DNA from 2 places in the Pseudomonas sp. NPDC087029 genome. Region 1 is predicted to be linked to the other one. Evidence: predicted binding sites of a transcription regulator. Region 1 holds the regulator's gene; the other holds the start of a gene.
The links. Region 1 encodes sigma-54, which starts transcription at its own class of promoters, with help from an activator protein. Its sites were predicted from a motif close to ANTGGCATNNANNTTGCTNT; they were not measured.
Positions count from the first base shown of each region.

Region 2: the regulator sigma-54 is predicted to act here: its motif matches at 3,315-3,334, upstream of glnA (type I glutamate--ammonia ligase).

Region 1 is NZ_JBIVAB010000003.1:498,243-502,764, forward strand. Features, by position in the region: gene lptC (LPS export ABC transporter periplasmic protein LptC) at 1-335, shown strand, start outside; gene lptA (lipopolysaccharide transport periplasmic protein LptA) at 322-846, shown strand; gene lptB (LPS export ABC transporter ATP-binding protein) at 847-1,572, shown strand; gene ACIPG5_RS08195 (RNA polymerase factor sigma-54) at 1,746-3,239, shown strand; gene hpf (ribosome hibernation-promoting factor, HPF/YfiA family) at 3,318-3,626, shown strand; gene ptsN (PTS IIA-like nitrogen regulatory protein PtsN) at 3,639-4,106, shown strand; gene rapZ (RNase adapter RapZ) at 4,109-4,522, shown strand, end outside.
Region 2 is NZ_JBIVAB010000002.1:313,469-317,990, reverse strand. Features, by position in the region: gene glnL (nitrogen regulation protein NR(II)) at 1-883, opposite strand, end outside; gene ACIPG5_RS04830 (chorismate mutase) at 1,116-1,655, opposite strand; gene glnA (type I glutamate--ammonia ligase) at 1,810-3,216, opposite strand; gene thiI (tRNA uracil 4-sulfurtransferase ThiI) at 3,692-4,522, shown strand, end outside.

The DNA.
Region 1 (4,522 bases):
TCACACTGGTGACCACACCGGACCTGCACATGTACCGGGGCACCGAATACCCCTGGCACGTGCAGAGCGTTCGCGCCGAAGTCAGCCCCGACGGCAGCGAAGTCGAACTGATCGACCAGGTGCGCGTGGCCCGCACTGACGAAAAACAGCGCGAAACCATCATTACCAGCTCGCGCATGACCGTATTCCCACAGAAGCAATATGCGCAGACCGAGCAAGCCGTTAGAATCGACGGCGCCGGTGGCACGACCACGGGCAAGGGAATGAAAGCGTATTTGAAAGAAGGCAGGATGGACCTGCTTTCTAACGTAAGAGGACAGTATGAGGCTCGTTAAAACCCTCCCCCTTTTGCTCAGCCTGAGCGCAGCACTGGGAAGCGCGAGCGCCTTCGCCCTGCCGACCGACCGTGACCAGCCGATCCGCATCCAGGCCGACAACGCTCACCTGGACGACAAGCAAGGCGTGGCCACCTACACCGGTGACGTGATCATCACCCAAGGCTCCATGATGATCAAAGGCAACACCGTGACCATGACCCGCGCCGCCAACGGCGACATCGACGTGGTCACCTCGGTGGGCAACCTGGCCTATTTCGAGCAGCAGCAGAGCACCGCCAAGCCCGACAAGATGAAAGGCTGGGCGATCACCATCCAGTACCAGGCGCAGAAGGACACGGTGATTCTCACCGACCGCGCCAAGGTCGAGAACGAAGGCAACACCACCGAAGGCGAGAAGATCGTCTACAACACCAAGTCCCAGGTGGCGACCGCCGGTCGTGGCGGCAACGTCACTGCACCACGTCAGCGCATCGACATGGTGATCCAGCCGAAGAAGAAGGCCGAGTAAATGGCAACCCTCAAAGCCCAGCACCTGGCCAAGAGCTACAAAGGGCGGCAAGTCGTGCGCGACGTCAGCCTGTCGATCGACAGCGGGCAGATCGTCGGCCTGCTCGGCCCCAACGGCGCCGGCAAGACCACCTGCTTCTACATGATCGTCGGCCTGGTCCAGGCCGACCAGGGCCGGGTGCTGATCGACAGCCTCGATGTCAGCCACCAGCCCATGCACGGCCGCGCCCGCGCCGGCATCGGCTACCTGCCGCAGGAAGCCTCGATCTTCCGCAAGCTGTCGGTGGCCGACAACATCATGGCGATTCTCGAGACGCGCAAGGAACTCGACCGCGAGGGCCGGCGCAAGGAACTGGAAAGCCTGCTGCAGGAATTCCACATCAGCCACATCCGCGACAACCTCGGCATGAGCCTCTCCGGTGGTGAACGCCGCCGAGTCGAGATTGCCCGCGCACTGGCGACAGCGCCCAAGTTCATCCTGCTGGACGAACCCTTTGCCGGCGTCGACCCGATCTCCGTGGGCGACATCAAGCAGATCATCCACCACCTCAAGGCCAAGGGCATCGGTGTGCTGATCACCGACCACAACGTCCGTGAAACCCTGGATATCTGCGAAACCGCGTACATCGTCAACGATGGCCAGCTGATCGCCGAGGGCGATGCCGAAACCATCCTGGCCAACGACCTGGTCAAGGAAGTGTACCTGGGCCACGAGTTCCGCCTCTGAGCCAAGGTATGCCTGGAGCACTGCAATTGGTCCTTGACGGGGCTTAAGTTGTTACAGTGCTCTAGGCAAACGCTACAATTTAAGGCATAAAACTTGCTTGAATTTGGCGCTCCGGCGCCCTCGTGTAGTGGATGGCGCATGCGCGCCGGCGAACAAGGTATTTAGCCCCTGCCATGAAACCATCGCTCGTCCTAAAAATGGGCCAGCAACTGACGATGACCCCGCAGTTGCAACAGGCCATTCGCCTACTTCAGCTTTCCACCCTGGACCTGCAGCAGGAAATCCAGGAAGCGCTGGAGTCCAATCCGATGCTCGAACGTCAGGAAGACGGCGACGACTTCGACAACAGCGACCCGATGGCCGACAACGCCGAGAACAAGCCGGTTGCCGAAGCCCAGGACAACAGCTTCCAGGAAAGCACCAGCAGTGCCGAAACCCTGGAAGACGGTGAGTGGAACGAGCGAATCCCCAACGAGCTCCCGGTCGACACGGCCTGGGAAGACATCTACCAGACCAGCGCCAGCAGCCTGCCGAGCAACGATGACGACGAGTGGGACTTCACCACCCGCACATCGGCCGGCGAGAGCCTGCAAAGCCACCTGCTGTGGCAACTGAACCTGGCGCCGATGTCCGACACCGACCGGCTGATCGCCGTGACCCTGATCGACAGCATCAACGGCCAGGGCTACCTCGAAGACACCCTCGAAGAGATTTGCGCAGGCTTCGACCCGGAGCTGGATATCGAGCTCGACGAAGTCGAGGCGGTGCTGCACCGCATCCAGCAGTTCGAGCCCGCCGGTGTCGGCGCGCGCAACCTGGGTGAATGCCTGCTGCTGCAGCTGCGCCAGCTGCCTGCCAGCACGCCGTGGATGAGCGAGGCCCAGCGCCTGGTCAGCGACTTCATCGACCTTCTCGGCAGCCGCGACTACAGCCAGCTGATGCGCCGCATGAAGCTCAAGGAAGACGAGCTGCGCCAGGTCATCGAACTGGTACAGAGCCTCAACCCGCGCCCGGGTTCGCAGATCGAATCGAGCGAGCCAGAATACGTGGTGCCGGACGTGATCGTGCGCAAGGACAGCGAACGCTGGCTGGTCGAGCTGAACCAGGAAGCGATCCCGCGCCTGCGGGTCAACCCCCAGTACGCAGGCTTCGTGCGCCGCGCCGACACCAGCGCCGACAACACCTTCATGCGCAACCAGCTGCAAGAGGCGCGCTGGTTCATCAAGAGCCTGCAGAGCCGCAATGAAACGCTGATGAAGGTGGCCACGCAGATCGTCGAGCATCAGCGCGGCTTCCTCGACCACGGCGACGAGGCGATGAAACCGTTGGTGCTGCACGATATCGCCGAAGCGGTCGGTATGCACGAGTCCACCATTTCGCGGGTGACCACGCAGAAATACATGCACACCCCCCGTGGCATCTACGAGCTGAAGTACTTTTTCTCCAGCCACGTCAGCACCGCCGAAGGTGGAGAATGCTCGTCCACGGCGATCCGCGCGATCATCAAGAAACTGGTTGCGGCGGAAAATCAGAAAAAGCCATTGAGTGACAGCAAGATCGCTGGTTTACTGGAGGCACAAGGCATCCAGGTAGCCCGTCGCACCGTCGCCAAGTACCGCGAGTCCCTCGGCATCGCACCGTCGAGCGAGCGCAAGCGACTGATGTAGCCCCTGGGTGTGCCACAGCGTTTGTGGGGCAGGTGCAATACCTGCCTCTTTATGCACGGGCAACAAAGGAGAAGCTGTATGCAAGTCAATATCAGTGGACAGCATGTAGAAGTCACCCCACCGCTGCGCGACTACGTGCTTGCAAAGCTGGCGCGGCTGGAGAGTCACTTCGACAAGATCACCAACGTGCAGGTCATCATGAAGGTCGACAAACTGCAGCAGAAGATCGAAGCGACCCTGCAGTATCCCGGCGGCGAAGCGGTTGCCAATGCGGAACACGAAGACATGTATGCAGCGATCGACGCCTTGGCCGACAAGCTCGACCGCCAACTGAAAAAACACAAGGAAAAACAGCAGAGCTTGCTGCAAGGTCAAGCCGCCCGCTGATCCCCCTCATCCATGATCCGACTTGAAACCATCCTGACCCCCGGCCGTTCCCTGGTGAACGTGCCGGGCGTCAGCAGCAAAAAACGCGCGCTGGAAACCATCGCCACTGCGGTCCACCGCGAAGTCCCCGAGCTTGATGAGCAAGATCTCTTCGAGAAGCTGATTGCTCGCGAAAAACTGGGCTCCACCGGTTTCGGCAATGGCATAGCCATTCCGCACTGCCGGCTCAAGGGCTGCGAAACCCCGGTCAGCGCCCTGCTCCACCTAGCTGCTCCCATCGATTTCGACGCCATCGACGGTGCGCCCGTGGACTTGCTGTTCGTCCTGCTGGTGCCCGAGGCCGCCACCGATGCCCATCTGGAACTGCTGCGCCAGATTGCCAGCATGCTCGATCGCAAGGAAGTTCGCGAGCGCCTGCGTGCTGCACACAGCAGCGAGGCCCTGTACCAGGTTGTCCTGGACGCACAGAACGAGCACTGAACATGCGCCTGATCATCGTCAGCGGCCGGTCCGGCTCCGGCAAGAGTACCGCCCTCGATGTGCTGGAAGACAACGGCTATTACGTCATCGACAACCTGCCAGCCGGCCTGCTGCCGCAACTGGCGGAGAACGCGCTGATCAACACCGAGCTGTTGCAGCCCAAAGTCGCCGTCTCGATCGATGCACGCAACCTGCCAAGCCACCTGTCACGCTTCCCCGAACTGCTTGCCGAAGCCCGCGGCCGCCACATCAAGTGTGATGTGCTGTTCCTCGATGCCGACGAAGAGACGCTGCTCAAGCGTTTCTCAGAAACCCGCCGTCGCCACCCGCTGACCAACGCCGACCGTTCGCTGGCCGAGGCTATCCGTGTGGAAAGCGAGTTGCTGGGGCCGATCGCCGACCTTGCCGACCTCAAG
Region 2 (4,522 bases), on a different contig from region 1:
TGTCGATGATCTCGACCCGCGCCACCAGGCGATGGCGCACATGGCCGATGGTGAACTGGCGCACCGCGCGGCTGCGCAGGGTGATGCGGCCCAGGCGCAGTTCGTTCTGCGAGCTGATGGCCTGCATGGCATTGCGCACGATGTTCAGCACGGCCTGGATCATCTGTTCGCGGTCGACCAGCACGTCGGGCAGGCTGGGGTCGTAGTCGCGCACCAAGGTGATGCAGCCCTGGCTCTCGGCCTCGACCAGGCTGCAGACGCGCTCGAGCACCTCGTGGATGTTGGTCATCGACAGCGAAGGCAGCTTGTTCGAGCCAAGCATGCGGTCGACCAGGTTACGCAGGCGGTCGGCTTCCTCGATGATCACGTTGGTGTAGTCGCGCAGCCCTTCTTCGGGAAGCTCGCGGGCCAACAACTGCGCGGCACCGCGGATGCCGCCCAGCGGGTTCTTGATTTCGTGGGCCAGGCCACGCACCAGCATCTTGGTGGTTTCCTGCTTGCTGAGCTGGGCCTCTTCCTTGGTGATGCGCAGCAGCCGGTCGCGGGGGTGCACCTCCAGCAGCAGCAGGGTGTTGCCCTGGTGCAGGATCGGCGTCACGGCGTAGTCGACGGTGATGGTCTGCCCGGTCAGCGAGGTCAGTTGCGCTTCACGCTTGGTGAACGGGTGCGCCTGCTCGACCGCCTGGCGCAAGGAATTGAGCGCCTCGGTCGACTCGGTGAACAGCTCGCTGATGAACTGCCCGTGGCTGCGCTGGCCGCTGACTGCCAGGAGCATTTCGGCGGCCGGGTTCATGTATTCCAGGCGCAGTTCGGCGTTGAGCAGAAGCGTGGCGGTGGTCAGGTTGTCCAGAAGCAGACGGTGCTGTGCATCGCTGATGGTCATAAGGCGTCGTTGACCTCTTTTGGCGCTTGGCGGGCGCGCTATGGATCCGCTGATGCGAGGAAAATGCAAGAAACAAACCAAGGCTCCGAAAAGAAGCGGAATAAGCCGAAAAAGGCCTGGAATTGCGCGAATTCGGACCAGAATGCCCTGGTTTAACGTTTTTTGTGACCCATTTTGGTGTGGGTAAAAGGCGCGCCCGCCAATGGGCGCACCAATATAGAGCATAGAGCTATCAGGGTTTATCGCACAGTTGGCCGGTGGCGCGGACCAGGGCCGTGCGGGTCAGGCTGTCTGCCGGGCGGCTGGCCAGCGCTTCTGCGAGGTCCGCAGCGCATGTGGCTGGCTTTTGCTGCTCGAAGGCGGCCAGTTGGCCGAGCAGCGTTGCTTGCAGCGCGTCGAGTTGCGGGCGGATCTGCTGCTGCAGGTCCTGGCGTGGCGTGTCGGGCGCCGCGCCCTGCAGGTGCCAGCGGGACAGCAGGCTGTATTGCACCACCTTGTTGGCCTCTATCTGGTCGGCGAAAAACGCTTCGGCACGTTGCGGGGCCAGGCCATAAGCGGGGGCGGTCGCGTTTACCTGCGCCAGCACCTGCTGTTCGCGCTCGGTGGCCTGTACCGGTTGGCCCTGGTCCCACTTGTGCAGGGCAACGGCGTTGGCCAGGTTCAAGCGCTGTTCGATGGCGTCGAGCAAGGGGGTGAGGGCGAGGCTGCCTGCCGAGGCAGTGGTGCAGCCGGCAAGGCTCAAGGCAAGGGTGATGAGGGGCAGGGGGCGCATGGCAATTCTCCGGTTGGGTAAAGCGTCGAGTGTGGAGAAGTGGGCGTATTTCTTGGGGTAGGAAGCTTCCGAAGTTGCAGAAGGCAGAAACAGAAACGGCCTCCCGAAGGAGGCCGTTTCCAGTGACGTTGATCAGCGCCAGGCGCCGATTACATCAGCAGCTGTAGTACAGCTCGTATTCCAGCGGGTGCACGAAGGTGCGGACCTTGATTTCTTCTTCCGACTTCAGCTCGATGAAGGCATCGATGAAGTCATCGGAGAACACGCCGCCCTTGGTCAGGAACGCACGGCCTTTGTCCAGCTCTTCCAGGGCTTCTTTCAGGCTGCCGCAAACCTGCGGGATGTCCTTGGCCTCTTCAGGCGGCAGGTCATACAGGTTCTTGTCGGCCGCATCGCCTGGGTGGATCTTGTTCTGGATGCCGTCCAGGCCAGCCATCAGCAGGGCTGCGAAGGCCAGGTACGGGTTGGCCGATGGGTCCGGGAAGCGCGCTTCGATACGGCGGGCTTTCGGGCTGCCGACGTAAGGAATGCGGATCGAGGCGGAACGGTTGCGAGCCGAGTAGGCCAGCATTACCGGGGCTTCGAAACCTGGGACCAGACGCTTGTAGGAGTTGGTCGACGGGTTGGTGAAGCCGTTCAGGGCCTTGCCGTGCTTGATGATGCCGCCGATGAAGTACAGGGCGGTGTCGGACAGGCCGGCATAGCCTTCACCCGAGAAGGTGTTCTTGCCGTCTTTCCAGATCGACATGTGCACGTGCATGCCCGAGCCGTTGTCGCCGTACAGCGGTTTCGGCATGAAGGTAGCAGTGCGGCCGTAGGCGTCGGCAACGTTGTGCACGACGTATTTCAGGGCCTGTACTTCGTCAGCCTTCTTCACCAGGGTGTTGAACTTGACGCCGATTTCGTTCTGGCCGGCAGTTGCCACTTCGTGGTGGTGAACTTCGACGACCTGGCCCATTTCTTCCAGTGCGTTGCACATGGCAGTACGGATTTCGTGGTCGTGGTCGAACGGCGGAACCGGGAAGTAGCCGCCTTTTACGCCTGGACGGTGGCCTTTGTTGCCGCCTTCCACGTCAGCGCCGGTCATCCACGAGCCTTGCTCGGAGAAGATCTTGAACATCGAGCCGGAGATGTCGGACTGGAACTTCACTTCGTCGAAAATGAAGAACTCAGGCTCTGGGCCGGCGAACACGGTGTCACCGATGCCGGTGCTCTTGAGGTATTCCTCGGCGCGCTTGGCGATGCCGCGCGGGTCGCGATCGTAGCCCTGCATGCTCGACGGGTCGACGATGTCGCAGGTGATGATCAGGGTCGGCTCTTCGGTGAACGGGTCCAGCACGGCGGTGTCGTCGACCGGCATCAGGATCATGTCGGAGGCTTCGATACCTTTCCAGCCGGCGATGGAGGAGCCGTCGAACATCTTGCCGACTTCGAAGAAGTCTTCGTCCAGGCCATCACGCGCTGGCATGGTCACGTGATGCTGAATGCCTTTGGTGTCCGTGAAACGCAGATCAATCCACTTGACGTCATGATCTTTGATGAGTTGAACCGACTTCGACATGTTGTCCTCCGGATGGTCTAGAGCGCGGTGGGCCGCTGCCCTGGAAAAAAGGGTGTTGCCGGGCGCGGATAGTCGGCCAAGCGTACCTGCCTCACAAGGGAGCAAATTGCATGCCAGTGCCCGAAAATGGCGAGGGCGGGATAAAAGGGGGCGTTTGCGGGCATTTGGTGAGGGGTTGAGGGGTTGAAGCGCACTCTTAAGGGGCGGATTTCAATGGTGGCGCACTAAAAAGGTGCGTTTGTTGAGGGTTGTGCTTCCTTTAAGGGCCTCATCGCCGGCAAGCCGGCTCCCACCAGGTCAACTGCAAGCCTCAAGACCTGCGGTCTCCCCTGTGGGAGCCGGCTTGCCGGCGATGAGGCCGGGGCAGGCAAACATAAATCCAACCTTCTGTACAAAAGTTGGTCAAATCCTGAGCAATTTCCGATATAATTCGCGCCCCTCATTTTCGGCAGGCCCTGCGCGCGCTGTTAAACCAATGAAACTTATCGTCAAAGTCTTTCCAGAGATCACCATCAAGAGCCGGCCGGTGCGCAAGCGCTTCATCCGCCAGCTCGGCAAGAACATCCGCAACGTGCTCAAGGATCTCGATCCGGAGCTCGCGGTCGATGGTGTCTGGGACAATCTCGAAGTGGTCACCCGCGTCGAGGACGAGAAGCTCCAGCGCGAAATGATCGAGCGCCTGACCTGCACCCCGGGTATCACCCACTTCCTGCAGGTCGAGGAATACCCGCTGGGCGACTTCGACGACATCGTCGCCAAGTGCAAGCAGCACTTCGGCCACCTGCTCGAAGGCAAGCGCTTTGCCGTGCGCTGCAAGCGCGGCGGCCACCACGACTTCACCTCGATGGACGTCGACCGCTACGTCGGCAGCCAGCTGCGCCAGCAATGCGGCGCCGCCGGCATCGACCTCAAGACCCCTGAAGTGCTGGTCCGCATCGAAATCCGCAACCAGCGCCTGTACGTGATCCACAACCAGCACCAGGGCATCGGCGGCTACCCGCTGGGCGCCCTGGAGCAGACCCTGGTGCTGATGTCCGGTGGTTTCGACTCCACCGTGGCGGCCTACCAGATGATGCGCCGCGGCCTGATGACCCACTTCTGTTTCTTCAACCTCGGCGGCCGTGCCCACGAGCTAGGGGTGATGGAAGTCGCCCACTACCTGTGGAAGAAGTACGGCAGCAGCCAGCGCGTGCTGTTCATCAGCGTGCCGTTCGAGGAAGTGGTCGGCGAGATCCTCAACAAGGTCGACAACAGCTACATGGGCGTGACCCTCAAGCGCATGATGCTGCGCGGCGCCGCGCACATG